2 regions of the Mesorhizobium sp. CO1-1-11 genome follow, and region 1 is predicted to be linked to the other one. Evidence: riboswitches for the same ligand, from Rfam matches in the RefSeq annotation. Region 1 holds a riboswitch; the other holds the start of a gene.
What was found. A riboswitch is a leader RNA that binds a small molecule or an ion and turns the genes downstream of it on or off. The one in region 1 is predicted to bind S-adenosylmethionine.

Region 1 (14,984 bases):
CAAATCCAACCGAGCGGGAATCCCTTCCGATTCTATCAAGCGATGAACCGCTCTAGCAATAGGTTTCAGTCACGCCTTCGTCCCTGCCGGGCATCTCTCCCACAAGAGCGAGGTCGGCAGCTTCGACTTTAGCGCACGGCGCGGAAATGCTTCGACAGCTTCAGGCCCTGCGCCTGGTAGTTCGAGCCGAGATCGGTGCCGTAGAGCGCCTGCGGTCGCTTCAGCATATGCTCGTAGACCAGCCGGCCGACGATCTGGCCGTGGTCGAGGATGAACGGCACTTCGTGGCTGCGCACTTCGAGCACCGCCCGGCTGCCGGTGCCGCCGGCCGCCGAATGGCCGAAACCCGGATCGAAAAAGCCGGCATAGTGGACGCGAAACTCGCCGACCAGCGGATCGAACGGCGTCATCTCGGCGGCGTAGAGCGGCGGCACATGCACCGCCTCCTGGCTGACGAGGATGTAGAACTCGTCGGGATCGAGCACCAGTTCGCCGGCGCGGCTCTTGTGGATCGGCTCCCAGAAGTCGAGGACATCCTGCGCGGCGCGCTTGTCGACATCGACGAGGCCGGTGTGGTGCTTGCCGCGATAGCCGACCAGCCCATCCTTGTCGCCATTGAGGTCGATCGACAGCGCGATGCCGCCGCCGGAAATGTTCGGTGGCTCCGTGGCGACCAGCATCTCGGCACGATGCAGTTCATGCAACTCGGCTTCCGAGAGCAGCGCGTTGCCGGTGCGAAAGCGGATTTGAGACAGGCGCGAACCCGTGCGCGCGATGATCGGAAAGGTGCGCGGGCTGACCTCGAGATAGAGCGGACCGTTGTAGCCGGCGGCGATCTTATCGAACTCATGGCCCCGATCGGTCATGACGCGGGTGAAGATGTCGAGCCGCCCGGTCGAGCTCTTCGGATTGGCCGAGGCCGAAATGTCAGCCGGCAGGGCCAGACTTTCGAGCAGCGGCACAATATAGACGCAGCCGGTTTCGAGGACCGCGCCTTCGGTCAGACTGATCTCGTGCAGTTGCAGCCGATCGAGCTTTTCCGACACCTTGTGGTTGGGACCGGGCAGGAACGAGGCGCGAACCCGCCAGGCCTTTTCGCCCAATCTGAGATCAAGGCTCGCCGGCTGGATCTGGTCGGCATCAAGCGCGCGCGGCGACTTCAGCGCGCCGGACCGGAACAGCGCCGATATGTCCTGATCGGGAAGAATGCCTGTCTGCCGCAAAGTCTGGCTCCGCCCCAAGACTGGTCTCTTTCGTTTGCAGGTTCTTGTTTGTTGCAGGTTCTTGCCGCAAAACCGCGGGGCACTTCTGCGGAACCTGCCTTGGTACAAACGTCTTAATGAAGCCGGCAATTGACGCAAGCGTGGCGCGGGTCTAAAGGGTCGTTATCCCGTGGTGATTTGGCCGGTCGGCTTGCAGCCACGTTAAACAAGTCGCTAAAGGACCGTCGGGCCGCAAGGCCGTATGGACCGGTTGCGACTTTCGCGGCCGGTTTTTTTGTGTCTGGAACAAAGCGATGAGCACCAAGAAGCGCAACTGGAAACCTCAGACGGCACTCGTGCATGGCGGAACCCTGCGTTCCGGCTTCGGCGAAACCTCCGAGGCGATGTACCTGACCCAGGGCTATGTCTATCAGACGGCGCAGGCCGCCGAGGCCCGCTTCAAGGGCGAAGAGCCTGGTTTCATCTATTCGCGCTACGCCAACCCGACCGTCGACATGTTCGAAAAGCGCATGTGCGCGCTTGAAGGCGCCGAAGACGCGCGCGCCACGGCGTCGGGCATGGCGGCGGTGACGGCTGCCCTTCTGTGCAGCGTCAAGGCCGGCGACCACATCGTGGCCGCGCGCGCGCTGTTCGGCTCCTGCCGCTGGGTGGTCGAGACGCTGGCGCCGCGCTATGGCATCGAGGCGACCTTGGTCGACGGCACCGAGATCGCCAATTGGGAAAAGGCGGTCAGGCCGAACACCAAGCTGTTCTTCCTGGAAAGCCCGACCAACCCGACGCTCGAGGTCGTCGACATCGCCGCCGTCGCCTCGCTTGCCAATTCGATCGGCGCGCGGCTGGTCGTCGACAATGTCTTTGCCACGCCGCTGCAACAGAAGCCGTTGCAGCTTGGTGCGCACATCGTCGTCTACTCGGCCACGAAGCACATTGACGGCCAGGGCCGCTGCCTGGGCGGCGTCATCCTGTCGGACAAGAAGTGGATTGACGAGAACCTGCACGACTATTTCCGCCACACCGGTCCCAGCCTGTCGCCGTTCAACGCCTGGACGCTGCTGAAGGGCCTGGAAACCTTGCCGCTGCGCGTGCGCCAGCAGACCGAGAGCGCCGGCAGGATCGCCGACTTCCTGGCCGGGCAGCCGCAGATCGCCCGCGTCATCTATCCCGGCCGCGCCGACCACCCGCAGGCCGATATCGTCAAGAAGCAGATGTCGGGTGGCTCGACGCTGATCTGCCTCGACGTCAAGGGCGGCAAGCCGGCGGCCTTCGCCCTGCAGAACGCCCTCGACATCGTGCTGATCTCGAACAATCTGGGCGATGCCAAGAGCCTGATCACCCATCCGGCGACGACCACCCACAAGAACCTCAGCGATGAGGCCCGCGCCGAACTCGGCATCGGGCCCGGTACGCTCAGGCTGTCGGTCGGCCTGGAGGATACGGACGATCTGCTGGAAGATATCGCGCAAGCCTTGAAGGCCGCCAAATAGGTTTCGTCCAGGCAGCGTCGTCAGCAGCGATCAAGCGCTCGATGGCGTCTCCTCCAGTTCCGCCGTCTTGGTGCGGATGGTCATGGCGTTGCCGCGCCAGTCGACGGCGCCGCCGAGCCAGCCGCGCGCCCAGATGGCCGGGAGCATGACGTCCCGCGCGACCGTCGCCGCGATCATGCGCGTCGAGACGTGCCAACCCTTGGCCAGGGCCAGAGCGCATTCCGGAAGATAGAACGCCGCCAGCACGGCAATCGCGGTCGCCCAGAGACTAATGCCGGCGCTCGCCGCGGCAATCAGCGCAAGAACCAGCGGGACCGCCGCACCAGTCAGGATCTCGGGCGCGAAGAACAGCGGGAAAGTGACGCGGCGCAGGCGCGCCCAGCGGGCCTGGCGCGACCAGATCTCGCCAAACGTGCGCTGGCCGAGCGGCTGCTCGAAGGGGGCGGCAACGAGGTTGACACGCAGGCCGAGGCCGTTCACCAGCTTGGTCGCGGCGGCGTCCTCGGCGATCTCGGCGGCCAGCGCGCGTATGCCGCCATTGGCGTCCAGCATCGGCTTGTTCCACAGCATGCTCTTGCCCTGCGCGAAGCCGAGGCCGAGCGCCGCGCCGGCATACTGCCAGCGGGCCTGCAATGTGTTGAGGAAGGCGCATTCGACGTCGGCCCAGAAACCATCTGGCCTGGAGCCGATCGGCGTCGAGCAGACAAGGCCGGTACCGTGCTGCCACGCCGCCATCATGTGCTCGACATAGTCCCTCGGCATCAGAACGTTGGAATCGGCAAGAATGACCCAGTCGTGGCGCGCCGCTTCCCAGCCTTTGACGCAGTTGTTGAGCTTTGGATTGGCACTGACACGGTCGTCGCCGATCAACAGCCGGGCCGGCACCTGCGGAAACCGGGCAATCGCCCTGTTTATCAGTTTGACCACCGGGTCGTCGGCATGGGCGACGCAGAAGATCAGTTCGTAGCGTGGCCAGTCGAGCGCGAAGGCGCGTTCCAGCGTCTCATGTGTGAATGGCTCGACGCCGCGCGACGGGACGACAATCGACACCGCCGGCGATCTGCCCGCCGGCGGGGCAATCGTGGTGCGCCGTTTCAGCTGTGAAGCGGCAAGCAGGATGCTGGCAGCGTTTGAGAGGATGAGTGCGGTCGAAAGCGAGGCGGATATGAGAGTGAGTTCCATCGAGATCTGGTCACTCCGGAAGTCGGCCCGCGTCGCGGCCGTTTTCAACAGTTCGACAGAGGGCCGAGTCGCCCGGTTCGCGCACACCACCATTGTCGTGTGTCACTTAAATGACATTCTTTGCCGGCACCTGCGTTTCAATCCCAGGCGCGACAAGACGCGCACGTTGACCTGCTCACCGCGAGCGTCGAAAGTCGTCGGATTGTTTTGGAGCCGCTCATGTACCGCGCCGTGACGCGCAACATCGAAGTGCAGGTCAGGCCGTTCTATCTGGAGGATCGTTCAGATCCCCAGGAGAACCGCTACGTCTGGGGCTATCAGATAACGATCGACAACCAGTCTGACGAGTTCGTGCAGCTTCTGTCGCGCTATTGGCACATCACCGATGGTGCCGGCCGGGTCGAGGAGGTCCGCGGGCCGGGCGTTGTCGGCGACCAGCCGGAACTCAATCCCGGCGACAGCTATCAGTACACGTCCGGCTGCCCGCTCTCGACACCCTCCGGGATCATGGTCGGACGCTACACGATGCGCAACAAGCGCGGCGAGACGTTCGACATCGCCATCCCGGCCTTCTCGCTCGATCTGCCGGGGACAAGGCGCACGGTGAACTGAGGGCCGACGGTCGCGTCGCCCCTCATCCGCCCTTCGGGCACCTTCTCCCCGCGGAACGGAGAGAAGGAAAGGCTTTACTGAGCCGCAAACTCGGCTGGATCGAAGTCGTACTGCGTCGAGCAGAATTCGCAGGCGACATGGATGCCGCCATCCTCGGTGCTGTCCTTGATCTCCTGCGCTGAGAAGCCTTCGAGGATGCCACGGATCTTGTCGCGGGAGCATGAGCACTGGTCGGCCACGGGAACGCCGCCGAAGACGCGCACGCCATGCTCATGGAACAGACGATAGAGCAGCCGCTCGGCGCCGATGGTCGGGTCGATCAATTCGGTCGGCTCGATGGTGCCGAGCAAGGCCAGGAGTTCCTGCCAGGAATTATCGGCCGGATCGTGGACTCCCTCGCGCGGATCGCCGTCCCCACCCGGCAGGTCCGGAATGCGCATGCGCTCGGGCGATTGCGGCAGGAACTGCGCCAGGATGCCGCCGGCGCGCCATTGCTCGCGCGCGCCGCCGATCCCGGGCGTCAGCAGCTTGGCGACCGAGAGCCTGATATCGGTCGGGATCTGTTCCGACTGACGGAAATAGGTGCGCGCCGCGTCTTCCAGCGTTTCGCCGTCGAGTTGGACGATGCCTTGGTAGCGCTGAGTATGGGCGCCCTGGTCGATGGTCAGCGCCAGCACGCCGCTGCCAAGCAGCGTCTGCTGGGACGTCTCGCCTGCCGCGACCAGTGCTTCGAGCCGATCCGCATCGAAGCGTGCATAGGCACGCAGTGCCGAGGGCGTGGAGAAGTCCGCGACCAGCATGTCGACAGGCCCGTCGGTGCGGGTCTGCAGGATGAACTTGCCTTCGAATTTGAGCGAGGTGCCGAGCAGAACGGTCAGCACACAGGCTTCCGCCAGCAGGCGGGCGACCGGCTCGGGATAATCGTGGCGGCCAAGGATGGCGTCGAGCATCGGCCCAAGCTGGACCGTGCGGCCGCGCACGTCGAGCGGACCGACCTCGAAGGGAACGACGTGATCGTCGCCGGCGTAGCCGAACTCGCCGAGTTTGGGGTGATGTTCAGTCACTTGATGGCTTTCCAACATGACAAAGCTCCAGGGCGCGGCCATGCGGCCCTGGTGGGCACATGCGTCCAAACGCGCTTGATTTGCGTGATGCGGCGCAGATAGGCATCGCGCCGCCGCAGATCAAGCGCCTGGGCATTTCAGGCGCCTGGGCATTTCGGGCGCCCAAGACACTTCAAGCACCAAGACACTCTAAGCACCGAGGCACCAGGCAAGCACTGCCTTCTGGGCATGGAGCCGGTTCTCGGCCTCGTCGAAGACCACCGAATGCGGCCCGTCGATGACCTCGTCGGTCACTTCCTCGCCGCGATGGGCCGGCAGGCAGTGCATGAACAATGCATCCGGCTTGGCCTTGGCCATCAGCGCCGCGTTGACCTGATAGGGCGAGAAGACATTGTGCCCGCGAGCACGGTGTTCCTGTCCCATCGACACCCAGCAATCGGTGACGATGCAGTCGGCCTGGTCGACGGCTTCCTCGGGCGAGCGGGTGAAATGCAGCTTGCCGCCATGCGCCTTGGACCAGTCGACATGCTTCTGCGCCGGTTCGCTGCCTTCGGGCACGGCGACGTTGAGATTGAATCGGAACCGTGCCGAGGCCTCGAGCAGCGAGTGCAGCACATTGTTGCCGTCGCCGGTCCAGGCAATCGTCTTGCCGGCCACCGGACCGCGGTGCTCCTCGAAAGTCATGATGTCGGCCATCAGCTGGCAAGGGTGGGTGTCGTCGGTCAGGCCGTTGATCACCGGAACGGTAGCATTCTCGGTCAGCTCCAGCAGCCGCTCATGAGAGGTGGTGCGGATCATGATCGCATCGACATAGCGCGACAGCACCTTGGCGGTGTCGGCGATCGTCTCGGAGCGGCCGAGCTGCATCTCGGTGCCGGTCAGCATGATGGTCTCGCCGCCGAGCTGGCGCATGCCGACGTCGAAAGAAACGCGCGTGCGCGTCGACGGCTTGTCGAAGATCATGGCCAGCACCTTGCCTTCGAGCGGCTTGCTCCGCTCGCCGGCCTTGAGACGCGCCTTTCGCGTCACCGCATCATCCAGCATGAAGCGCAGATCGCCTTCGGAAACGGTGGAAAGATCGGTGAAATGGCGAACTGACATCAGGAATGGTTCCGGATTACTTCGCGGCGGCGGAGGCGATCGCCTCCGACAGGCCCTTGGCGCCGGCGCGGATGCGGTTGAGCGCTTCGTGAATCTCGGCGTCGGTGACGGTGAGCGGTGGCAGCAGGCGAATGACGTTGTCGCCGGCCGGAACGGCCAGCAAATGCTGGTCGCGCAGCGCCATGTTCACCTTGCCGTTGGGCATCGCGCATTTGAGGCCGAGCATCAGCCCGGTGCCCCTGATATCCTCGACAATTTCGGGGAATTCGTCGGCTATCGAGGCTAGCCCCTGCTTCATCAGCAGCGCCTTGCGCTGGACATCCTCCAGGAAGCCGTCTTCCAGCACGACGTCGAGCACGGCGTTGCCGACCGCCATTGCCAGCGGATTGCCGCCGAATGTGGTGCCGTGCACGCCAGCGGTCATGCCGACGGCCGCCTCGTCGGTGGCAAGGCAGGCGCCCATCGGGAAGCCGCCGCCAATGCCCTTGGCGATTGCCATGATGTCGGGCGTCACCGCGGACCACTCATGCGCGAACAGCTTGCCGGTACGGCCAATGCCGCATTGGACCTCGTCGTATATCAACAACAGGCCGTGCTGTTCGCAGAGCTGCCGCAGCCGCTTGAGCGACTGTGTCGGTACCGGGCGGATACCGCCCTCGCCTTGCACCGGCTCGATCAGGATCGCGGCGGTCTCGGGCGTGATCGCCTTCTCGGCGGCATCGATGTCGTCGAAGCCAACCTGGTCGAAGCCTTCGACCTTGGGTCCGAAGCCTTCGAGATATTTGTACTGGCCGCCTGCCGCGATGGTCGCCAGCGTGCGGCCATGGAAGGCGCCCTCGAAGGTGATGATGCGGAAGCGCTCGGGATTGCCCTTGACGAAATGGTAGCGCCGCGCCGTCTTGATCGCGCATTCCAGCGCCTCGGCGCCGGAATTGGTGAAGAACACCTTGTCGGCGAAGGTGGCATCGACCAGCCGCTCGCCAAGCCTGCTCTGCCCCGGGATTTCATAGAGATTGGAGACGTGCCAGAGTTTCGCCGCCTGCTCGGTGAGGGCCGCGACCAGGTGCGGATGGCCATGGCCAAGCGAATTGACCGCGATGCCGCCGGCGAAATCGAGATATCGCTCGCCCTTGTCGGTGACCAGCCAAGTGCCTTCCCCATGGTCGAAGGCCAGGGGTGCGCGAGCAAAGGTCTCGTAAAGCGCCGAACCGCTCATTATATGCGTCTCCGGTACCGGAAAATCAAAAAAGCCGCCAAAGCGGCGGCCTTCTGCGGCTTATCGTGTTTTTCGGCCATGAAGTCAACGAAAACGTCGCGTAGTGGCGCGCGGCAAGCCCCCCGACGCAACGCCGGCTCATGAGCGACCGGGCAAGTTGGGGAAAACCGAAAAAACCGATTCGTGTTGCACTTGGGACTCTTGTCACCGAGTCAGCGCATAGAGTAGTTGTAGTCAAGAAATAACTAGATTTCGTGCGGCGGACCTAATCACCAGATATATGTGGTGTCTGCCCTAGCAGTGGTGCTGGGTCGGGAATGGATTCTGATTGCCGCACGCTTATGAGGAGCGCGGTCATGAACTGGACTGACGAGCGGGTAGAACTCTTGAGAAAACTGTGGTCGGAGGGTCTGAGCGCAAGCCAGATTGCTGCGCAGCTTGGAGGGGTCAGCCGCAATGCCGTCATCGGCAAGGTGCACCGGCTGAAGCTGTCGGGTCGCGGTCGCGCAACGGCGACGCCGGCACGCCAGAAGAAGGCGACGCAGGGATCGACCGTCCAGAAATCGGTGGCGCGCGCCGCAAGCACGGCACGCCACGTCACGACTTCGATCGGCGCGACGGCCCTTCAGACGCAATTCGACGCCGAACCGGTGGCGCGGCACTACATCCGTCCGGTCGAGAACGTCGTGGTGCCGATCTCACGGCATCTGCAGCTCGTCGAACTGACCGAGCGCACCTGCAAATGGCCGAACGGCGATCCACTTTCGGAGGACTTCAATTTCTGCGGCAACGAAGCCGCTGAAACTGGTCCCTACTGTAAATACCATGCCCGCGTGGCGTTCCAGCCGGCGGCGGAGCGGCGGCGGAATAGATAAGCGGTGAGTACTGAGTAGTGAGGAAACAAGCGCTCCCACCAACCACTACTGACTACTGACTACCGACTTCCTCACAGCCAGCCGTTCTTCCTGAAGCGCCAATAAAGGAAGCAGCAGATAAGCGCGATGGTGGCCAGCACCATCGGATAGCCATATGCCATCTTCAGCTCCGGCATGTCGGTAAAGTTCATGCCGTAGATGCCGGCGAATGCGGTTGGCACGGCCAGGATGGCCGCCCATGAGGCGAGTTTCTTGGAGATCGCCGTTTCCTGGCTTTGACCGACCAGAAGACTGGCTTCGAAGGCAAAGGCCAGCACCTCGCGCAGACTGTCGATCTTCTCCTGGACAGTACGGATGTGGTCCGTCACGTCGCGGAACAGCGGGTGCATGGCCGAATGGATCTGCGGCAGGTCGGCGCTGGTCAGCCGGCGACAGACTTCCACCAAGGGCAATGCCGCGTTGCGCAGGCGCAGGAGGTCGCGGCGCAGCATGTAGAGGCGTTCGATATCGGGTCCGGTCATCGGCTTCAACAGGACCTTGTCCTCGATCGCCTCGACCTCGTCCTCGATCTGCTCGAGCACGGGCATGTAATTGTCGACGATGAAGTCGAGAATGGCATAGAGGACGAAGTCCTCCCCCTTGGCCAGCGAGTGCGGGCAGCTTTCCCAGTGCTGCCGCACGGCGGCATAGGATGTCGAAGGACCGTGCCTGACGCTGACGATATAGCCTGAGCCGACAAACAGATGTGTCTCGCCGAAGGTGACGCGCCCGTCGATCAGCTGCGCCGTGCGGGCGACGATGAACAGCGCATCGCCATATTGCTCGATCTTTGGCCGCTGGTGCGGATGCTCGGCATCCTCGATCGCCAGTTCATGCAGATGAAACTGCGCCTTGACGCGCAGCAGGAGGTCGCGGTCAGGCTCAAGCAGCCCGATCCAGACGACATGTCCCGATTTCTTGGCCCATTCGCCGGCTTCCTCGATCGGAATATCGGCGATACGGCGCCCGGCGGTATAGACGCCGCAGGCGATGATGCCCGATGTCGGCGGCGAGGCCTTGAACTCCCGGACATATTCCATCGCAGCCTCCCGAAAGCGTTGCCTTCCCTGGGGAACCAGCAAGCTTATCTCGGGATAGTCTACCGCAATATGATCAAGCGTTCGAGAGGATGTGCGTTCACTTCACCGGCAGCGCCTCGGGGAGGCCGATCTTGTCGGTCTTGTCGCCTTTCGGCCGGTCGGCGGGCATCTGGTCGCCGGTGACGATGTAATAGATGGTCTCGGCGATGTTGGTGGCGTGATCGCCGATCCGCTCGATATTCTTGGCGCAGAACAGCAGATGCGTACAGGGCGTGATGTTGCGCGGATCTTCCATCATGTAGGTCAGCAATTCGCGAAACAGCGACGTGTACATGGCATCGATCTGGTCGTCACGGTCGCGCACGAAGCCGATCTTGTCGACCGAGCGCGACGCATAGACGTCGAGGACTTCCTTCAGCTGGGTCAGCGCCAAATTGGCCAGAGCCTCCAGGCCGCGAAACAGGCTGGTCGGCTGCCGGCCGTCGGTAACGGCAACCACCCGCTTGGCGACGTTCTTGCCGAGGTCGCCGACGCGCTCGAGGTCGGCCGAAATGCGGATGGCGCCGACGATCTCGCGCAGGTCAGTCGCCATCGGCTGACGCCTGGCGATGATGATGATCGCCTTGTCGTCGATCTCACGCTGTCCCTCGTCCAGGACGGCGTCGTCGCGAATGACCTTCTGGGCCAGCCCCGGATCGGCATTGACCAGGGCGGCGACCGCCTGCTCGACCATGCGCTCGGCGTGCCCACCCATCGCGGCGATGCGCTTCGAAAGATATTTCAGTTCCTCGTCATAGGCGCTGACAATGTGAACGGACTGCATGGATGAAATGCCTTCCCACGGGATCTTGTCTTTGAGTCGTTTCCTCGAATCCCCGCTGATACGCTAACGGGATGACAGAAAAAAGAAACGGCCCCGTGGAAAACTAGGGCAGTATCAGTGCGCCGGCAAATGGACCGAGAAGGCGGCGCCCTTGCCGACCTCGGACCTGATCGTCAGCCTGGCGTTGTGACGTGTCAGGATGTGCTTGACGATCGACAGGCCAAGCCCCGTGCCCTTCTGGGTCCGGCTGGTCTCGACATCGATACGATAGAAGCGCTCGGTGATGCGCGGTATGTGCTCCTCGGGGATGCCGGGACCAAAATCCCTGATGGTGACGTCGATGCCGGGTTCGGAACCATCATCGCCGCGCGCGATCGACACCACGACACGACCGCCCGACTGGCCGTATTTGCAGGCATTTTCCAAAAGGTTCTCGAACACCTGGAACAGCTCGTCGCGATCGCCCGGCACATCGAGCGGCCCCTTGGCGAAATCGCGCTCGATGGCGACATTGTTTTCGCGGGCGAGCGGGCCGAGCGAATCGATGACGCTGTCGACGGTCTGGCGCAGATCGACTTCGGTTCCCGGCTTGAGATAGGGCTTCATCTCCAATCGCGACAGAGACAGGAGGTCGTCGATCAGGCGGGCCATGCGGCCGGTCTGGTTCTGCATGATCTGGAGGAACTGCTCGCGCGCCGCCGGATCGTTGCGGGCCGGTCCGCGCAGCGTTTCGATGAAGCCCGCGATCGAAGCCAGCGGGGTGCGCAATTCGTGACTGGCATTGGCGATGAAGTCGGCGCGCATGCGGTCGATACGCCGCGCCTCGCTCTGGTCCTTGAAAACCAGCACATAAAGATCGGTGCCATGCCCGACCGAGGATGCGCTGACCCGGTAGGCCCGTTCGACAGGCAGCTTCTCCGTGTAGTCGACGACATCCGAGGCGACAGTGCCCGACAGCACACTGTCCAGCAGCGCCTGCATTTCCGGCGCCCGGAATTTCAGCGGCAGCGATATGCCGGGCGCGATGCCGCCAAAGGCGGCAAAGGCGGCGGCGTTGGCGTGGACGATGGTGGCGGCGTGGTCGAAGATGATGAGCGGGTCGGCCACGGCGGCCGCCAGATATTCACCGGACAGGCGCTGCAAGCCAATCGCCTCGATCGCCGCGGCGTTCCCCGCGGAATGGCGGGCGCCGGTGACCGGCAATATTGCCGCGGCCGGCAGCAGGAGCAGCGCCGGCACCAGCACGTAGGCGGAAAAGCCCGCGAAGCCAAAGGCGATCAGAACCGCCACGACACCGGCCGCAAGCAGCCAGCGGCTGTGCCACAGCCGAGCGGCCACAGCTTGCCCCGTGCTCTTCTGCTCTGCGCCCAGCTCGGTCATTCGCGCGCCCAGCCTCCACCGGTCAGACGGCGGCGAAAACTTCCGCTGGACCGCAAATCAAAAGTGCTACAGCCTCCTTTGCGCGTCCAAACGGAGGCGCGGTGCTGTAGTGGCTCCCAATAGCATGAGTCCAGACACTTAAAAGGGTTCGTCTGCATGAAAAAAGCCAACGACAATTCGGTCACTCCAACCTCGGGCCCGCTGAAAATCAGGATCGGCGGCAAGGAACGGGAGTTCGATATCGAGAATCCCGAGCTTCCGGACTGGGTCGAGGAGAACAAGCTGACCGCGGGCGGATATCCTTACGACAAGAAGATGAAGAGCGAGGAGTATGACGAGACGCTCGAGAAATTGCAGATAGAGCTCGTCAAGGCGCAGGCATGGCTGCAGGCGACCGGCAAGCGGATGATGGCGCTGTTCGAGGGTCGTGACGCGGCCGGCAAGGGCGGCACGATATTCGTGCTGCGCCAGTATCTTAACCCACGCACGGCGCGCAACGTCGCGCTGACCAAGCCAACCCCGACGGAACTGGGGCAATGGTACTACCAGCGCTACGCCGACCATTTCCCGACAGCGGGCGAATTCGTCACCTTCGACCGCTCCTGGTACAATCGTGCCGGCGTCGAGCCGGTGATGGGTTTTTGCACCCCCGAACAGCACGAGAAGTTTCTCGACGAGACGCCTCATTTCGAGCGCATGATCGTCAATGACGGCATCTATTTCTTCAAATTCTGGCTGAACATCGGCCGGGAGACGCAGCTCGAGCGCTTTCACGATCGCCGCTACAGTCCGCTGAAGAGCTGGAAATTCTCGCCGATCGACATTGCCGGCATCACCAAGTGGGACGATTACACCAAGGCACGCGACACCATGTTCGAGCGCACCCACAAGGAGTTCGCGCCATGGATGATCGTGCGGGCCAACGACAAGCGCCGCGCGCGGCTGGCGGTGATGCGCCGCATCCTGCTGTCGCTGCCCTACGAGGGGCGCGATCTCGACGCTATCGGCAAGGAAGATAAGAAGATCATCGGCGAAGGGCCGTCATTCCTGGGCAAGCAGGACTGACACTTTTGGCGCCGCGCGGCCAGAAAGGCAGCGCGGCGCGGTTGATGCAGGTCCTTTCTCTCGGCCTTTTCGACTCAGGCCGCCAGACGCGCGATCCGCTGCAACCGTCGCAACGTGGCGTCGTCCTGCAGCGCCTGCTGGAACAGCGATATCTCCTCATCGATGCGCTCGCAAAGCGCGGCGGTGTTCCCCTTGAGCAGGCCGCGTGTCTGCAGCAAAGCGGCAACCGGCTTTTTGGCGAGCTGCCTGGCTCGGCCAAGCGCCGCTTCCTCGACGCTGCCTTCCGCGACGATCTCGGCAACGAGGCCGAGCGCTCTGGCGTCTTCGGCAACAAGCGTGTCGCCGAGACAGAAGAAGCGGAAAGCACCGGCATAGCCGAGTTTCTGCGGCGCCAGGATGCTGGTTGCCGCGTCCGGCACCAGGCCGAAATCGACGAACGGCACCCGGAAGGTGCTTTTTTCAGATGCGATCACCATGTCGCAATGGAACAGGATGGTGCAGCCGACGCCGACGGCATCGCCGTCGACACAGGCCAGGATCGGCTTTGGAAACGTCGCCAGCATGCGGAACATGTCGGTGACGGCGGCGATCAGCTTCTGGTGCTTGGCGGCATCCAGGAATTCGGAAAAGTCACCACCAAGGCAGAAGCAGCCGGCCAGGCCGCGCAGCACGACAACCCGCACCTCGTCATTCTCGGCGGCTTCATGGAACGTCCCGGCAAGGCTCTCATAGGCCCTCCGGTCGAGCACCGGCCGGCCGTCGTTCGACGACACGGTGACGATCAGTGTGTGGTTGCGCAGTTCGGGTTGCGGGTGCGCGTTCATGACGCCCTCCTTTGACCGAACATGTCGGGATATCCCCTGGCCAGGACGGGTGCATGATGATTGCGGCGCGAACGCACCACGTCCAGCGTGTGCTCGTTGAAGGTGAGCAGCGTCGCCACGACCTGCTGGTTGCCATAGGTGCGCTGATAACCGAGCGGCGTCGCCAGGAAGTGCAGTTGCAATGCGCGCAGCACCCACATCGGCTCGAACTCGATGATCACCTTGTCGACGCCGCGCTTCAGACCCCACTCGACGAAACCGGCTATCAATTCCGTGCCGACGGTCGAGACGCCGCGACGCCCATCGCGAAAACCCGGAGCCACCGCATAGCGGGTCAACTCCCAGATGTTGGGACCCGCCGGCGGCGTTCCTTCGGAGAGATCGGTCAACACCTCGGTCAACAAATGCGGCCGTGTGGTCGGCAACATCCTCTGATAGCCCGCGACTTCATTGCCCCTGATGACGATCTGATGCACCGCCTCGTCATGATCGAACTGGTCGACTTCAAATCCGTCGGGGCGCCGAAGGTCCTCCCATCCCATCTCCTCGACGAATATCCGGTAGCGCAGCCGATGGACGGCCTCCCAAAGGTCGGGACGTTCCATCAATTCCTTGGTCGTAAGACAAAAAAGCATTCCGTAGTCTCCTGTGGTTCAGGGGAAGATACGGCCGTGCTTCGATGCGAAAATTGCGTGATCACGTAGGCAAGAAGTTCTAGGCCTGCACGGCCGACCTAGCTAATGTAGCCGCGCCTTATCGCCTCGGCGACTGCCTGGACCCGGTTGACGGCACCGAGTTTGCTTTTGGCGTTAAGAAGATGTTTCTCCGAGGTGTGCTCGGAGATGCCGAGGATTTGGGAAATCTCCCATTCGGACTTGCCGACGGCAGCCCATTGCAGGCATTCGCGTTCGCGCGGCGTCAGCTCGATGTGATCGATCGTCGTGGTCGCCATGGTGTGGAGTTGCATGGCGCGGCCGACGGCATAGGTCGAGACCAGGGAGACCAGGCCGAACTCGGCCGCCGACAGTTCCACGGCCTCGCCCCCCAGCGACACCA
Region 2 (14,984 bases), on a different contig from region 1:
CCTGGTCGTGGTCTCGGAGAAGAGCCTCGACAAATCAGGCAACATCTACGCCGCCATTATCGAAGGCCCGCATAGGGGCGTCTTCACTGTCAAGCGCAACGACGATTTCGACATCACCGACGGCGCCTTCCTGCCGGATGGCGACCTCTTGCTGCTGGAGCGCAGTTTCACCATGGCGGGCGGCCTCAAGATGCGGCTGCGGCGCATTTATGGAGAGAGCGTCGAGAAGGGCGCCGTCGCCTACGGGCCGGTGCTGCTGCAAGCCGACATGGGCTACCAGATCGACAATATGGAAGGGCTCGATGTCTGGAGCCGGGATGACGGCGCGTTGATGGTGTCGCTGATCTCCGACGACAACCACTCGATCCTGCAGCGCAATCTCTATCTGGAATTCATTCTGCACCAGGATTGAGGGGCAGCCCCTTCGCGACGCTCATTGGCGATTTTTTTATGCGTCGGCCATTTCCGAGAATCCTGCCCTGACAAGCCAACGGTTGCGCGGAGCTCCAGAAGTCCAGACAGGTCCAAACACCGCTGCTGCTCTGGTCAGGACCGCGAGCTGTTGGTGGCGATCCAGATGACATGGCGCGCGCCGCGCTTGCCGTTGGCGCGCGTGTTGACTTCCTCGACAGCGAAACCTGCCTGTTTCAACCGCCGCGTGAAGCCGGCATCCGGCCCTTGCGACCATACGGCCAGGACGCCGCCCGGTCTTAGGGCGGTGCGTGCGGCGGCGAGGCCAGCCACGCTGTAGAGCGCGTCATTGCCCTTGTGGACGATGCCTTCGGGGCCATTGTCGACGTCGAGCAGGATCGCGTCCCAGGCAATGGGTGCGGACCGTACGAGCTGACCGACATCGGTTTCGTGGATGGTGACGCGGGGATCATCGAGCGAGCCGGCAAAAATCTCGGCCATCGGGCCGCGCGCCCAGGCGACGACGGCCGGCACCAGCTCCGCGACGACGATCTCGGCATTGTCGCCCAATTCGGCGAGGGCAGCGCGCAGCGTAAAACCCATGCCGAGCCCGCCGATCAGGATTCTCGGCCGACGATGACCCGCAATCCGCTGGCAGGACAGTTTTGCCAGCGCTTCCTCGGAGCCGCTCAGCCGGCTGTTCATCAGCTCGTTGGTACCGAGCATGATCGAGAATTCAGAACCGCGCTGTTTCAGCCGCAGTTCCTGCTGGCCATCAGGCGTTTTCGCGGAGTGCAGCTGGATCCAGGGAATCACGACTTAGGCCGCGGCAACGGCCGGCTGGCTCCAGCGGGCGGCGAGAAGCCGGTAAGGGATCAGAGCCACGACAGCGATGATCAGTTTCACGCTGAGGTCGCCGAGCGCCCAGGACACCCAGCGCATGGCGTCGACATGAAACACGCCCATCAATGGGGCGCTCTCCAGCGCAAACCCGTCGCTTGGGCCGACGAAGGCAAAGGCGGCTGAAAAGGCGACGCCGAAGAACACGAGGGTGTCGAACACCGATCCGACCAGCGTGCCGACGATCGGCGCCCGCCACCAGCTCTGCCGGCGCAAACGGTTGAACACGGTCACATCGAGCAATTGTGCGGACAGGAACGCCGCTCCGGAAGCCGCCGCGATGCGCACCAGCCGGTCGGCTGATGTCTCGAATTCGATCAGGCCATGGCGGAACAGGAAGGGCGGGACGAGGATCGAGCAGACCACCGCCGTCATGAAGCCGACAAAGACGATCCGGCGCGCCACGGCAGGCCCGTAACGGCGGTTGGCGAGGTCCGTGACCAGGAAAGAGAAGGGATAGGTGAAAGCGCCCCAGGTCAAAACGTCGGCGAGCGACAGGCCGCCGACGTTTCCCTGCATGGGAAACTGCACGAGGATGTTCGATGCCACGACGACAAGCGCCATGGCAGCCACGAAAGGCAGGTACCGCGAAAAAGAAGACATTTTTTTATCCTGGGTAATGGAACCAGCGGAGCATCATGCCGAGGCAGCGCTCGCTTCGTAATTGAGCATCGGAGTGTCGAACCTTGCGGATCTATCCGATGCTCAGCGGCCAGCAAGGAGGTTGGCCAGGCGGTCGTCCCCCGCCTTTATCTGGATGTTACGCAGCGACCTGCTCGGCAAGCTTCTTGGCGATCTGCTTCTTCAAGAGACGCGCGCGCTGCGACAGTTCCTTGACGTCGGCCTTGGCCAGGAAGGCATCGAGGCCGCCGCGATGTTCGACCGAACGCAGCGCGTTGGCCGAGATGCGCAGGCGTACATTCTGGTTCAGCGCTTCCGAAATGAGCGTCACATTGACGAGGTTCGGCAGGAAGCGACGCTTGGTCTTGTTGTTGGCGTGGCTCACATTGTTGCCGGTCTGGACTGCCTTGGCAGTGAGTTCGCAGGTGCGGGACATGGTTCTAACCTTCAGTTCTCTCGGGGCCTGCCAAACCTTTGTACCCGCGCCGGGTGGCGCGCGGTTCTGGTCAGGCGGCCTTATGGAAAAGTTGGCGTTCCATAGTTGCATTTCACCGGGTCGTCAAGCTCCGGCTTCCGCACGGAAGCGCCCGGCTTTTCATATTAAGGCCGGATTTCACCGTATAAGCGGTCTCATAGGGACACGCCAGACCGGAGACGCCCGCCTCCGGCCGAAACCAAGGATCCGATCCCGCCATGCCTCGTTCGTCTCACGCGCTTGTTGCCGCGCTTGTCATCGCCTTGCCGACCGCTGCGTCCGCTGCCTCGCCGCAGTCGTTCAAGGGCGAATACACGGTGTCGTTCCTTGGTCTCTCGATCGCCAGATCGACCTTTTCCAGCCATTATGAGAACGGTGCCTACGCGATCGAAGGCAGTGTCTCGGCGGCGGGTCTGGCCAAGCTGTTCGACGACACGCGGGGCACGATCTCGTCAAAAGGCACGATTTCGGGCCAGAAAATGGTGCCGCAGGCGTTTCGGGCCGACTACACTTCCGGCAAGAAGGCGTCTTCGATCGACATTCGCTTTAGCAATGGCAACGTGACCTCGACGCGGGTTATCCCCGCTCCGGGCAAGCGCGATCCCAAGGCCTGGGTGCCACTCGGCGCCGGCGACCTGGCATCGGTGCTCGATCCGATGGCGGCGACCGTCATCCATGCCGACAGCCTCGACCAGGTCTGTGGCCGCAAGGTCAAGTTCTACGATGGTGAGATGCGCGCCGACCTGACGCTGACCTACGCCTCGAAAGGAACGATCTCGGTGCCGGGCTACAAGGGCGACACCGTCACCTGCCAGATGGGTTTCGAGCCGGTGGCGGGTTATCGCAAGGGCCGCAAGGCGCTCAATTATCTCAAGAACAAAAGCCGCATGATGGTGACGTTTGCACCGCTCGGCCAAACCGGCGTATATGCGCCGATCCACGCCACGGTCGGAACGCAGATCGGCACCTTGACCATCAGCGCCAGACGGTTCGAAGCGGTACAATAAGGCACGCCACCGGGGACAGAACGGGCGCGCCACTGGAGACAAAATGAGGCGCGCAACACTGATCGGCTTTTCGGCGGTCGCCATGTGGGCATTGCTGGCGTTGCTGACGGATGCGTCCGGCAAGGTGCCGCCATTCCTGTTGTCGGCCATCACCTTCTCGATCGGCACAGGCGTAGGGTTTGTCGCGCGACTGTTCATGCCGGCCACCGACAGGAGCCAAAAGATCCCTCCTCAGGTCTGGGTGATCGGCATTGCCGGCCTCTTCGGCTACCACTTCTTCTACTTCACCGCGCTGCGCAACGCGCCGGCGGTCGAGGCGAGCCTGATTGCCTATCTCTGGCCGTTGCTGATCGTGCTGGGCTCGGCGCTGATGCCGGGCGAGAAGCTGGCCTGGAACCATGTCGTCGGCGCGCTGCTCGGCCTTGCCGGCACCGTGCTGATCGTCACCAAGGGCGGCGGCCTGGCTTTCGATGCGCGCTACGCCTTCGGTTACGCCATGGCCGCCGTCTGCGCCCTGCTATGGTCGTCCTATTCCTTGCTGTCTCGACGTTTCCCGTCGGTGCCGACCAGCATCGTCACCTGGTTCTGCGCGGCAACCGCCGTGCTGTCGCTCGTCTGCCACCTGGCGCTGGAACAAACGGTTCTGCCTGACGGCGCCGGCCAGTGGCTGGCCGTGCTCGGGCTCGGCCTGATGCCGGTGGGCGCGGCCTTCTATGCCTGGGACATCGGTGTCAAGCGCGGCAACATCCAGGTGCTGGGTGCCGCGAGTTACGCGGCGCCGCTGCTGTCGACGCTGGTGCTGATCGCGGCCGGCGTCGCCGAACCGTCGCTGCGCATTCTGGCCGCCTGTGTGCTCATCACCGGCGGCGCGGCGCTAGCGGCAAAATCGCTGTTCCTGCGCAAGCCGGCCACGGAGAGCGGAGTCAGGGCATCCGAAGACGGAGCCAGGGCATCCGAAGGCGAAGCCAGGGCATGACGATGCCGTTTGCTGGGGGCATCGACGCCAACGCCAATGCGACGCTGATCTTTTCGCTGGTGGCGGCGGTGATCTATGCCTTCACGCTTGGCATGCCGCCGACGCTGGCCCGCTCGGCGGCAAAGACAATTGCCGTTGCGATGCTCGCCGTACTCGCCGCAATACAAAGCGGGCCGCTGCTGCTGGTCGCCGCCCTTGCGCTGAGCGCCATTGGCGATGCCTTCTTGTCGCGCGACGGCGAAAAAGCCTTTCTGGGTGGACTGGCCAGTTTTCTCGTCGCCCACATCGTCTATGTCGCGTTGTTGCTGCGCAGCGGTGCCGGATTGGAGTTGCTTGGCGCCGAGCCCTGGCGCAGCGCGATCGCGCTGGCCATGGCGGTGTTCGCGATCGTCATGCTGGCGGCGCTTTGGCCCCGCGTTGGTCCCGGCTTACATATACCGATTGCCGTCTATGTCGTGGCGATCCTGGCGATGGGCATGTCGGCGCTAACGACAAGCAATGTCTGGGTGATCGGTGGCGCCGTGCTGTTCATGGCATCGGACGGGCTGCTCGCCATGGAGAAATTTTTAGTGGCCGCCGTCTCGCAGCATCGCGCCTGGATGCGTTTCACCGTGTGGGTTCTGTACTACGCCGCCCAACTGGCGATCACGCTGGGATTCCTGCTGGGCTAAATCGGCTTCGGCTGCCAGCCCGGCTCGGCCAGTTCGAAGGCGGCGAAATCAAAACCCGGCGCCACCGTGCAGCCGACCAGCGTCCATTCGCCCAGTGTACGCGCCGATTGCCACCAGCCCGCCGGCACGACGATCTGCGGCCGTTCACCCGCCGCGAGCTCGATGCCGAGCACCTGCTCGATAATGGCGCCGCTTTCTTCCCACATCGACAGCGCCAGAGGCGCGCCGGCATAAAAGTGCCAAAGCTCGGCGGCGTCCCTGACCCGATGCCAGGCCGAAACCTGATGCTGTTCCAGCAGGAAATAGATGGCGGTCGAATGGCCGCGCGCACCGCCGGCTTCGTCGCGAAAGGTTTCCGCGTACCAGCCGCCTTCCGGATGCGGCTTCAGGGCGAGTGTTGCGATGATTTCCGCGGAACTGGTCATCGGCAGAAAGCTGGCATCAGAAATTGTCCTTGCGCTTGCGGATCTCGGCGAAGACCTCGGCATCCCCGGCCTTTTCCATGCCAAGATGCTTGCGGATTGCCGGATCGTGCCAGCGCAGGAAGGGATTGGTCGACAGTTCCTCGCCGATCCTCGTCGGCAGCGTCGGCTTGTTGTCGACCCGCAGCGCCTCGATCCGCGCGGCGCGCTCCTTCAACGCCGAATTGGTGGGGTCGACGCTCAGCGCGAAACGGGCATTGGCGAGCGTGTATTCGTGGCCGCAATAGATTGTCGTCTCGGCGGGAAGGGCCGCGAGCTTCCGCAGCGATTCGTACATCACCGGCGGCTTGCATTCGAACAGCCGTCCACAACCCAGCGCAAACAACGTATCCGCGGTGAACGCCACTTTCGACAACGGCAGATGGTAGGAGACATGGCCAGCGGTATGCCCGGGCGTGGCGATCACTTCGATGCGCTCATGGCCGAGATGCAGGACGGAGCCTTCTTCGACGGTTTCATCGATGCCGGGGATCTTGGCCTTTTCCGCCTCCGGGCCGACGATGCGCAGCTTGAAGCGCTCCTTGAGCGCCAGATTGGCCTCGACGTGATCCATATGATGATGCGTGGTCAGGATCATCGTCGGCGTCCAGCCGGTGCGCTTGATCGCGGCCAGGATCGGCGCTTCCTCGGGCGCGTCGATAATCGCGGTCTGGCCGCTTTCGGGGTCATGCACCAGCACGCCGAAATTGTCGGTGCGGCACATGAACTGTTCGATTTCGACCGGCATCGCATTTCTCCATTTGCCGCCGCAGACATAGGGCGCCGCTGCGTGAATGTCATCCCGGATGAGAAAGCGAATGTCATCCCGGTTGACAAGCAAAGCGAATGTTATCCTGGGATGTCAAATTGACATCCGCCGTGCCGGCCGCTTTGGCCTTTTGTTGAATCCGGCTGACATCACGGCTACATCCCTGACATGCATTCCGACATCGTCGACCTTCGTTCCTTCTATTCGACAACGCTCGGCCGGTTCGCCGAGCGCTCGATCACCATGGCGCTGTCGTCGATATGGGCCGCGGTGCCCAATGAGCGGCTGGTCGGCCTGGGCTATACCTTGCCCTGGCTGGAACGCTTCGGCACCGACGCCGAGCGGGTCTTCGCCTTCATGCCGGCGACCCAGGGCGCCGTGGTCTGGCCGGCGGCCGGGCCAACGGCGACGGCCCTGGTGTTCGACGAGGAACTGCCACTGGTCGATTCCTGCATCGACCGCATGCTGCTCGTCCATTCGCTCGAACACGTCGAAAACCCGCGTGAAACGCTGAACGAGATCTGGCGGGTGCTGTCGCCGGCCGGGCGCGTCGTCATCGTCGTGCCAAACCGGCGCGGTGTCTGGGCGCGCTTCGAACATACGCCGTTCGGCAATGGGCGGCCCTTCTCACGCGGGCAGCTCACCGAATTGCTGCGTGAGGCGAATTTCACGCCCGCCGCCTGGTCGGATGCGCTGTTCTTCCCGCCATCGCGGCGGCGTTTCATGATGCGCTTCCACAATGTGCTGGAGCGCGCCGGCCGGAGGCTGTGGCCGATCTTTTCCGGCGTCATTGTCGTCGAAGCGCAGAAACGGCTCTATCAAGGCGTGCCGGTGGCCCAGCGTGCGTCCCGCCGCGTCTTCGTGCCGGTGCTGTCGCCGCATGGCGCGACACGGCTCGGCCGGCGGGCCGAGGCAAGGGGTGTGGCATCGCCCCGGCAAGTGACACCTTCGTGATCGCGATGGAAACTTGCATCGCGCCGCGTCTTTCCGACCTATCTGTCGTGCTGGGCTCGCGGAGTGGTTGAGGGGCTGCCGCCGTCGGCTCCCTTCATCCGGTTTCAGCTTCGCTACTGAACGCAAGGACCTCGGCCATGGCTGATCAATTGGACAATCAGGCCACCATTCAGCCGGTCGCCGTCGCCAGCAGCCTGCGCGATCAGGTGGTGACGATCAAGCGGGCGCTGATCGGATCACCGGTTCGCAAGTGGTTGCTGTGGACGTCGCTCGGCATCATGGGCGTCATTATCGCGACGTCGATCGGCCAGGTCTTGCTCAACCGCTGGAACCAGCCTTTCTACGATGCCCTCGCGCGCCGCGACATGGCGGCCTTCCTGCATCAGCTGATGGTCTTTGCGATGATCGCGGGCGGACTGCTGGTGCTCAATATCGGCCAGACCTGGCTCAACCAGATGATCCGGCTGAAGTTGCGCGAGGCGCTGACGCTGGACCTGATCGACCAATGGATGCGGCCGGCGCGCGCCTTCCGGCTGGCCAATGCCGGCGCCATTGGCGTCAATCCCGACCAGCGCATGCAACAGGATGCCGCGCATCTCTCGGACCTGTCGACGGATCTTGGTGTCGGCCTGCTGCAGTCGTTCATCCTGCTCGTGTCCTTTGTCGGTGTGCTGTGGGAACTGTCTTCGGGCTTCGTCTTCCACGTCAACGGCTGGTCGCTGGCGATACCGGGCTACATGGTTTGGGCCGCGTTCCTCTATGCCGGTACCGCCTCGTGGCTGAGCTGGCTGGTCGGGCGGCCGCTCATCAGCCTCAACAGCGACCGCTATACGCGCGAAGCGGAGCTGCGCTCCTCGATGGTGCGCGTCAACGAGAATGTCGATGCCATCGCGCTGTACCGTGGGGAGGATGACGCCAAGCGACGGCTGCAACTCGACCTCGGCACGGTGCTGGGCGCCATGCGGCGCATCTACACCGCCCAGATCAATCTGTCCTGGGTAACCGATACCTATGGCTGGATCACGGTCGTGGCGCCGATCCTGGTCGCCTCGCCGGTCTATTTCTCGGGGGATATCAGCTTTGGCGGGCTGATGATGGCGGTCGGGGCCTTCAACCAGGTCCACTCCTCCCTGCGTTGGTTCATCAACAACATCGGCAGCATTGCCGACTGGCGCGCCACGCTGATGCGTGTCGCCGACTTCCGCATCGCGCTCGATGAAACCGATGTGCTGCACGACAAGGAGAAGCGCATCGAATTCGCCGACAACGCCAATGGCAACCTGACGTTCGAGAAGCTTCAGGTGGCATCGCCGGACGGATGCACCAAGCTCGCCGACCAGCATGTCGAAATCCATGCCGGCGAGCGCGTCATGATCACCGGTGAACCGGGCGCCGGCAAGACGCTGTTCTTCCGCGCCATTGCCGGGCTGTGGCCGTGGGGCAGCGGGCGGATCGGCCTGCCGGCGGGGGAAACCATCATCTTCGTGCCGCGTGTGCCCTATTTGCCGGCCGGCACGCTGCGCGAGGTCCTCAATCACCCGAACGGGCATGCGCCGGCGAACGACGCCGACATTTCAGCGGTGCTTGCCGAGGTCGGTCTTGGACGGCTGTCGTCGTCGCTCGACCGCGTCGGACGCTGGGACCATGAGTTGGGCGATGACGAACAGCGATTGCTGGGCGTGGCCAGGCTCGCCTTGCGACAGCCAAAATGGGTGATCATCGACGAAGCCATGGATGCGTTCGACGGACCCTCGCTGCGGCGCGTGCTGTCGCTGCTGGAGAAGCGCCTGCCCGGCGCCGCGATCATCAACATCGGGCGCGGCCAGCACAACAATCAGTTCTTCCCGCGTTCCCTGACGATCGTTAAGGATTCCGACGCGCCCGCGCTGAAACCTGCCCACGTCAGGGCGGGTGCCATCGAGCCGCCGCCAGCCGCGGCAAGCCTCCACCACAGGAAGTAGCAGTTTTTCCCCCGTTGCGGCCCGTTGCCTGGCCGCCAAGGCCCTGCGGTCGGCATCTCGCTGCGGGACGAGAAGGAATGCGCCCTGCAACGCGCCGTGCTCGATCGCTGAGCTGTCGCCGGTCAGGCCGGTGGAATTCCAAACTTGCCACGAACTTCGTCGTAGAGGTCGCGCCGCCAGCGGCGGCCGTGGAGATAACCGTTGATCAGTTCCGGCAATGAATAACCAAGCGCGTCAGAAGAGCGGTTGGCCATGTATCCCGCAAATGCCTGTGGTATTCGCCCCCGGAGAATATCGGCGATGATCTGCCGCGTGATCATAAAGGGAGGGACATGGGGGTAGGAGCGAGCGATGTGCGGATGCTTACTCATCAGGATCGCGTAGGCTTCGACATAGCCGTCCCTGCGGCCTGAAATCGAATTCTGCGAATTGTGCTTCGTCCAGTCGATATCTTCCGATAATTGCGCGCCGAAGCGCTGTGCGAAGCGCAGCAGAAGCTCGCGGTCCTGCATCCGGGGAATGTCGCTGTCATAGCCGCCGATGGCCAGCAAAGCCTCGCGCCTGGCCGTTATAGCCGATCCGGCTATGAAGGCCGTCTGCGCAACCACCGCCCGCTCCAGCATTGGCGGGTTCAGGAAAGCGCCGCGGTTGACGCAGGCGGTGCCGCGGCCACCCTTCACCGAGACATATGAGGAGAGCAGGACTTCGAGCGCTGGATTGTCGTCGAACCATGCCAGCGTCCGTTCGAGCCGGTGTGGCAGGAAGAGATCGTCCGAATCAAGAAAAGTCACCACGGGCGCCCGGGCTAGCTCGATGCCGGCATTCCTGGCGGCATTGGCGCCGCGCCACTTCGCGCCGACATAGATCAGCCGGGGGTCATGGATGCGGGCGAGCGCCGCCTCGGTCCCGTCCGTCGAACCATCGTCGACGACGATATGTTCAAATCGCGGCATGCTCTGGGAAAGCACGCTTTCGACGGCGCGGAGCACCGTTTCGCGCCGGTTGTGAGTCGGCGTGATCACCGTGATGAGGGGAGCCTGTTCGGTCTTCCCGATCATATCACGTCGGCCGCCTCCAGCGCGTAAACACCCTTCGCGCCAGGTCCTTTGATCATCGGGATGGCTAAATGGATCGGACTTCCCCCTGGATGGGCCTCATCGGATTCGGTGCGACGCTACAAAAAACAACCTGCCATGTCACCCCGTCGTGCCGTCGTTCGACCGACCAGGCATGATGAATTCCAGCTCATGGCGCTTCAACTGCAACACTTTCGCACCCGCTGAAAGACGCGCGGCCACCCTCAAGGATTGGCAGTCGCGCCTGCGGGCGTCGCCCATTTCATTATCGCTTCAGCAGGAACACTGCTTGTTGGCCAAAGAAATTCCAGAACCACCATGGCATCGACAGGCCGATCTTCTGGCCGTTGGCGTCGAGCGCGGTCGCCTTCTCCACTGTCGCGCCAAGCTCTTCGCACAAATTGACGAAGTCTCGGATCGTGCAGAAGTGGATGTTGGGCGTGTCGTACCAGGAATAGGGCAGGTCGCTGGTCACAGGCATGCGGCCCTTGACGAACAGCGACAGGCGCACCCGCCAGTGACCGAAATTGGGGAAAGACACGATTGCCCGGTTGCCGATCCTGAGCAGCTCGTCGAGCACCAGCTTCGGGTTGCGGGTGGCCTGCAGGGTCTGCGACAGGACAACGAAGTCAAAGCCCTTGTCGGGATAGAATTCGAGATCGGTGTCGGCGTCGCCCTGGATGACACTGAGACCGCGCGCCACGCATTCGTTGACGCCACGCTGCGACAGCTCGAGTCCGCGACCGTCGACCTGCTTGGTGTCCTGCAGCAATTCGAGCAATGAGCCGTCGCCCGAGCCGACGTCGAGCACACGCGATTGCGGCGGGATGAGGTTGGCGACGACCTCGAGGTCGACGCGTTGGCTGCCGTTGACGCTCATGGCTTCGCCTGGTGGACGGCGCGTGACCTTGGTCCGAAACGTCTGCAACTTTTCGGGGTCATGGCTTCGCCGTCCTGTTTGGCGCATGACCTTGATCCGAACGTCTGCAACTTTTCGGGGTCATGCGCTGAGCCCCCTGGCGCGCGCGGCCGAGCCGATGAAGCCGTTGATGGCGGCAAACAGTTCCGGCTCGTCGAGCAGGAAGGCGTCGTGGCCGCGATCGGTCTCGATCTCGACGAAGGATACCGAGGCGCCGGCGGCGTTGAGTGCGTGGACGATGGAGCGGCTCTCTTCTGTCGGGAACAGCCAGTCCGATGTGAAGGACACCAGGCAAAAGCGGGTTTTCGTGCCGGCGAAGGCGTCGGCCAGCCGGCCGCCATGATCGGCGGCGAGGTCGAAATAATCCATCGACCGCGTCATGTAGAGATAGGAGTTGGCATCGAAGCGGTCGACGAAGGTCATGCCCTGGTGGCGCAGATAGCTCTCGATCTGGAAGTCGGCATCGAAGCCGAAGGTCAGCGCTTCGCGGTCCTGCAAATTGCGTCCGAATTTGCGGTGCAGGGCGGCTTCGGACAGATAGGTGATGTGGGCGGCCATGCGCGCCACCGCCAGCCCTTTCTCCGGGCGCTTGCCGTGTTCGAAATATTTGCCGCCATGCCAGTCCGGATCCGCCATCACGGCCTGCCTCCCGACTTCGTGGAAGGCGATGTTCTGTGACGAATGGCGCGCCCCGGTGGCGATCGGCAGCGCCGAGAACACGCGCTCGGGATAGCTCGACGCCCATTCCAGAACCTGCATGCCGCCCATCGAGCCGCCGAGCACGCAGAACAGTTTCTCGATGCCGAAATGGTCGATCAGCATCTGCTGCGCGCGCACCATGTCGCGGATGGTGATGACCGGCAGGTCGAGGCCATAGGGTTTACCCGTGGCCGGGTTGGTAGAGGCCGGACCGGTGGAACCCAAGCAGCCGCCGATGACATTGGAGCAGATGACGAAGAAACGGCTGGTATCGATGATCCTGCCCGGTCCGATCAGCACTTCCCACCAACCGGGCTTGCCGGTTACCGGATTGGTGCTGGCGACATGCTGGTCGCCGGTCAGCGCGTGGCAGACGAGGATGGCATTGGAGCGGGCATCGTTCAGCGTGCCATAGGTCTGGTAGGCGATCTGGAACGGCGACAGCAGCGTGCCGGCGTCGAGCTTGAGCGGCTTGTCGGGTCCGAAACGCAACACCGGGCTCGACGGTTGGTCGGCCTCGTTGTTGGTCTTTCCTGCACGCAGAGCGGCCATCACGTCTCTCTTGCTGCACCGTGCGCTCGTGGAAATCGTTGCCGATCTCCGCCGCCGATGCGTCCGTCCGGCCGGTCGCGGACAACAAAAAACCGGCATTGCCTTCGCAAAGCCGGTTACGTCACGCAAACGGCCCTTTAGCGAATTGTTTAACGTGGCTGCAAGCCGACCGGCCAAATCACCACGGAACTGTCATCGTCTTTTTAGAACCCGCCTGCCTCGCCGTCAATGGCGGCGGCTGGCACCACTGCCACCTCTCGACATTGCGTGCCATGGCTTGTATTTCCGCAGCGGCCTCCGGATGGAGGCGTTTTCGACGGATTTTGCAAGATATGAACCAGACACCGGATCAGGCACGTCCAACTCCGCGCGCGGGCATCATGGACATAGAGGCCTATGTGCCCGGCAAAAGCTCGGCGGCCGCCGGTGTGGCCAAGGTCTACAAGCTGTCGTCGAACGAGAATCCGCTTGGGCCTTCGCCGAAGGCGATCGAGGCCGCGCGCGAGGTCGCCGGCAAACTCGACATCTATCCCGACGGCAGCGCCAAGCGGTTGCGCGAGGCTATCGCCGAGGTGCATGGCCTCAACGCGCAAAACATCATCTGCTCCAACGGGTCGGACGAGATCCTCGGCCTGTTGGCGCAGACCTATCTCGCGCCCGGCGACGAGGCTATGTTCACCGAACACGCCTTCATGGTCTACAAGATCTACATCCAGTCGGCAGGTGCCACCCCGGTCGTGGTCAAGGAGACCGACGAGCGCGCCGACATCGACGCGATGCTGGCGGCCGTCACGCCGCGCACGAAAATCGTGTTCCTGGCCAATCCCAACAACCCGACCGGCACCTATGTGCCGTTCCAGGAGGTGCGCCGCCTTCATGCCGGACTGCCGGGAAACGTGCTCCTGGTGCTCGACGCGGCCTACGCCGAATATGTCCGCCGCAACGACTACGAAGCCGGCATCGAGCTGGCCGGCAGCGCCGAGAACGTGGTGATGACCCGCACCTTCTCCAAGATCGGGCTCGGCGGCGCGCGCATCGGCTGGATGTATGGTCCCCTGCATATCGTCGACGCCATCAATCGTGTACGCGGCCCCTTCAACGTCAATGCGACTGCGATCGAGGCTGGCATCGCCGCGATCCGCGACCGTGCCCATGTCGAGCGCAGCGTGGCGCATAACGAGACCTGGCTCACCTGGCTGAGCGGCGAAATGACCGGGCTCGGGCTGCGCGTGACGCCGAGCGTCGGCAATTTCCTGCTCATTCATTTTCCCGACGATCAGAAGCATTCCGCGGCGGCGGCTGACGATTATCTGAGCGCGCGCGGCTATATTCTGCGGCGCGTTTCAGGTTACGGCTTTCCCAACGCGCTTCGCATGACCGTCGGCACTGAAGAGGCCAATCGCGGCGTTGTCGCCGCGCTCACGACATTCCTGAAAAGCTAGAACGTCTAAAGAGCTGGAACACCATGGCATCACCGATGTTCGAAAAGATCGCGCTGGTCGGTATCGGCCTGATCGGCTCGTCTCTGGCCCGCGTCATCCGACGCGAGGGCTTGGCTCGCCATGTCGCCATCTCGACGCGCAGTGCGGCAACGCTCAAGCGAGCCGAGGAACTGGGCCTTGGCGATTCCTACACCATCGATGCCGGGGACGCGGTGCGTGATGCCGATCTGGTCGTTGTCTCGGTGCCGGTCGGCTCATCCGGCGCTGTAGCGGAGGAAATCGCGCCGGCGCTGAAAAAGGGGGCGATCCTCACCGATGTCGGCTCGACCAAGGCCTCGGTCATCGCGCAGATGCAGCCGCATGTGCCTGAAGGCGTCCATTTCATTCCTGGCCATCCGCTGGCGGGCACCGAAAAATCCGGCCCGGATGCCGGGTTTGCCGACCTGTTCGACAACCGCTGGTGCATCTTCACGCCGGTGCCGGGCACCGATCCGGAAGCGCTGGAACGGCTGTCGGAATTCTGGCGCCGCTGCGGCGCCAACATCGACACGATGGACCCGCAGCATCACGACATGACGCTGGCCATCGTCTCGCATCTGCCGCACATCATCGCCTACAACATCGTCGGCACCGCCGACGATCTGGAATCGGTGACCAAGACGGAAGTGATCAAATATTCCGCCTCCGGTTTTCGCGATTTCACGCGTCTGGCTGCCTCCGATCCGACCATGTGGCGGGACGTGTGCCTGCACAACAAGGATGCCATCCTGGAAATGTTGGCGCGGTTCTCGGAAGACCTGGCGTTCCTGCAGCGCGCCATCCGCTGGGGCGACGGCGACAAGCTCTTCGACCTGTTCACCCGCACCCGCGCCGTGCGCCGCTCGATCATCGAGGCGGGCCAGGATATCGACGCGCCCGATTTTGGCCGCCAGGCGGTCGAGCATCCGGCAAAGAGCTAGGTGATTTCAACCGGCCAGGCGGTTGCCATCATGGCGAGCGTCTCCGCCCGATCCGGCGCGCCCAGCCGGCCGCCGAAGCGCAGGCACTTGAGCGCGGCGGCCGCGCTGGCAAAGCGCAGTGCGTGCTCGAC

Region 2: another riboswitch for S-adenosylmethionine. It lies ahead of metX (homoserine O-acetyltransferase MetX); the one in region 1 lies ahead of LB554_RS14340 (O-succinylhomoserine sulfhydrylase).

Annotation. Positions count from the first base shown of each region.
Region 1 covers NZ_JAIUHE010000011.1:23-15,006, forward strand. The annotation lists gene LB554_RS14335 (2'-deoxycytidine 5'-triphosphate deaminase) at 129-1,223, opposite strand; SAM riboswitch at 1,383-1,460, shown strand; gene LB554_RS14340 (O-succinylhomoserine sulfhydrylase) at 1,517-2,707, shown strand; gene LB554_RS14345 (ceramide glucosyltransferase) at 2,738-3,889, opposite strand; gene apaG (Co2+/Mg2+ efflux protein ApaG) at 4,109-4,501, shown strand; gene LB554_RS14355 (Hsp33 family molecular chaperone) at 4,576-5,607, opposite strand; gene argF (ornithine carbamoyltransferase) at 5,755-6,666, opposite strand; gene LB554_RS14365 (aspartate aminotransferase family protein) at 6,683-7,882, opposite strand; gene LB554_RS14370 (GcrA family cell cycle regulator) at 8,239-8,757, shown strand; gene LB554_RS14375 (magnesium and cobalt transport protein CorA) at 8,829-9,836, opposite strand; gene phoU (phosphate signaling complex protein PhoU) at 9,934-10,659, opposite strand; gene LB554_RS14385 (ATP-binding protein) at 10,774-12,039, opposite strand; gene ppk2 (polyphosphate kinase 2) at 12,196-13,104, shown strand; gene LB554_RS14395 (enoyl-CoA hydratase-related protein) at 13,179-13,928, opposite strand; gene LB554_RS14400 (acyl-homoserine-lactone synthase) at 13,925-14,563, opposite strand; gene LB554_RS14405 (helix-turn-helix transcriptional regulator) at 14,662-14,984, opposite strand, start outside.
Region 2 covers NZ_JAIUHE010000019.1:24,672-39,655, forward strand. The annotation lists gene LB554_RS21675 (esterase-like activity of phytase family protein) at 1-412, shown strand, start outside; gene LB554_RS21680 (spermidine synthase) at 547-1,227, opposite strand; gene LB554_RS21685 (queuosine precursor transporter) at 1,231-1,914, opposite strand; gene rpmB (50S ribosomal protein L28) at 2,072-2,368, opposite strand; gene LB554_RS21695 (DUF3108 domain-containing protein) at 2,626-3,414, shown strand; gene LB554_RS21700 (DMT family transporter) at 3,458-4,390, shown strand; gene LB554_RS21705 (lysoplasmalogenase family protein) at 4,387-5,061, shown strand; gene LB554_RS21710 (cupin domain-containing protein) at 5,058-5,486, opposite strand; gene gloB (hydroxyacylglutathione hydrolase) at 5,503-6,270, opposite strand; gene LB554_RS21720 (class I SAM-dependent methyltransferase) at 6,460-7,245, shown strand; gene LB554_RS21725 (ABC transporter ATP-binding protein/permease) at 7,383-9,206, shown strand; gene LB554_RS21730 (glycosyltransferase family 2 protein) at 9,329-10,264, opposite strand; gene metW (methionine biosynthesis protein MetW) at 10,548-11,162, opposite strand; gene metX (homoserine O-acetyltransferase MetX) at 11,283-12,452, opposite strand; SAM riboswitch at 12,570-12,647, opposite strand; gene hisC (histidinol-phosphate transaminase) at 12,785-13,894, shown strand; gene LB554_RS21750 (prephenate/arogenate dehydrogenase family protein) at 13,918-14,853, shown strand; partial or broken gene LB554_RS21755 (sugar kinase) at 14,850-14,984, opposite strand, start outside.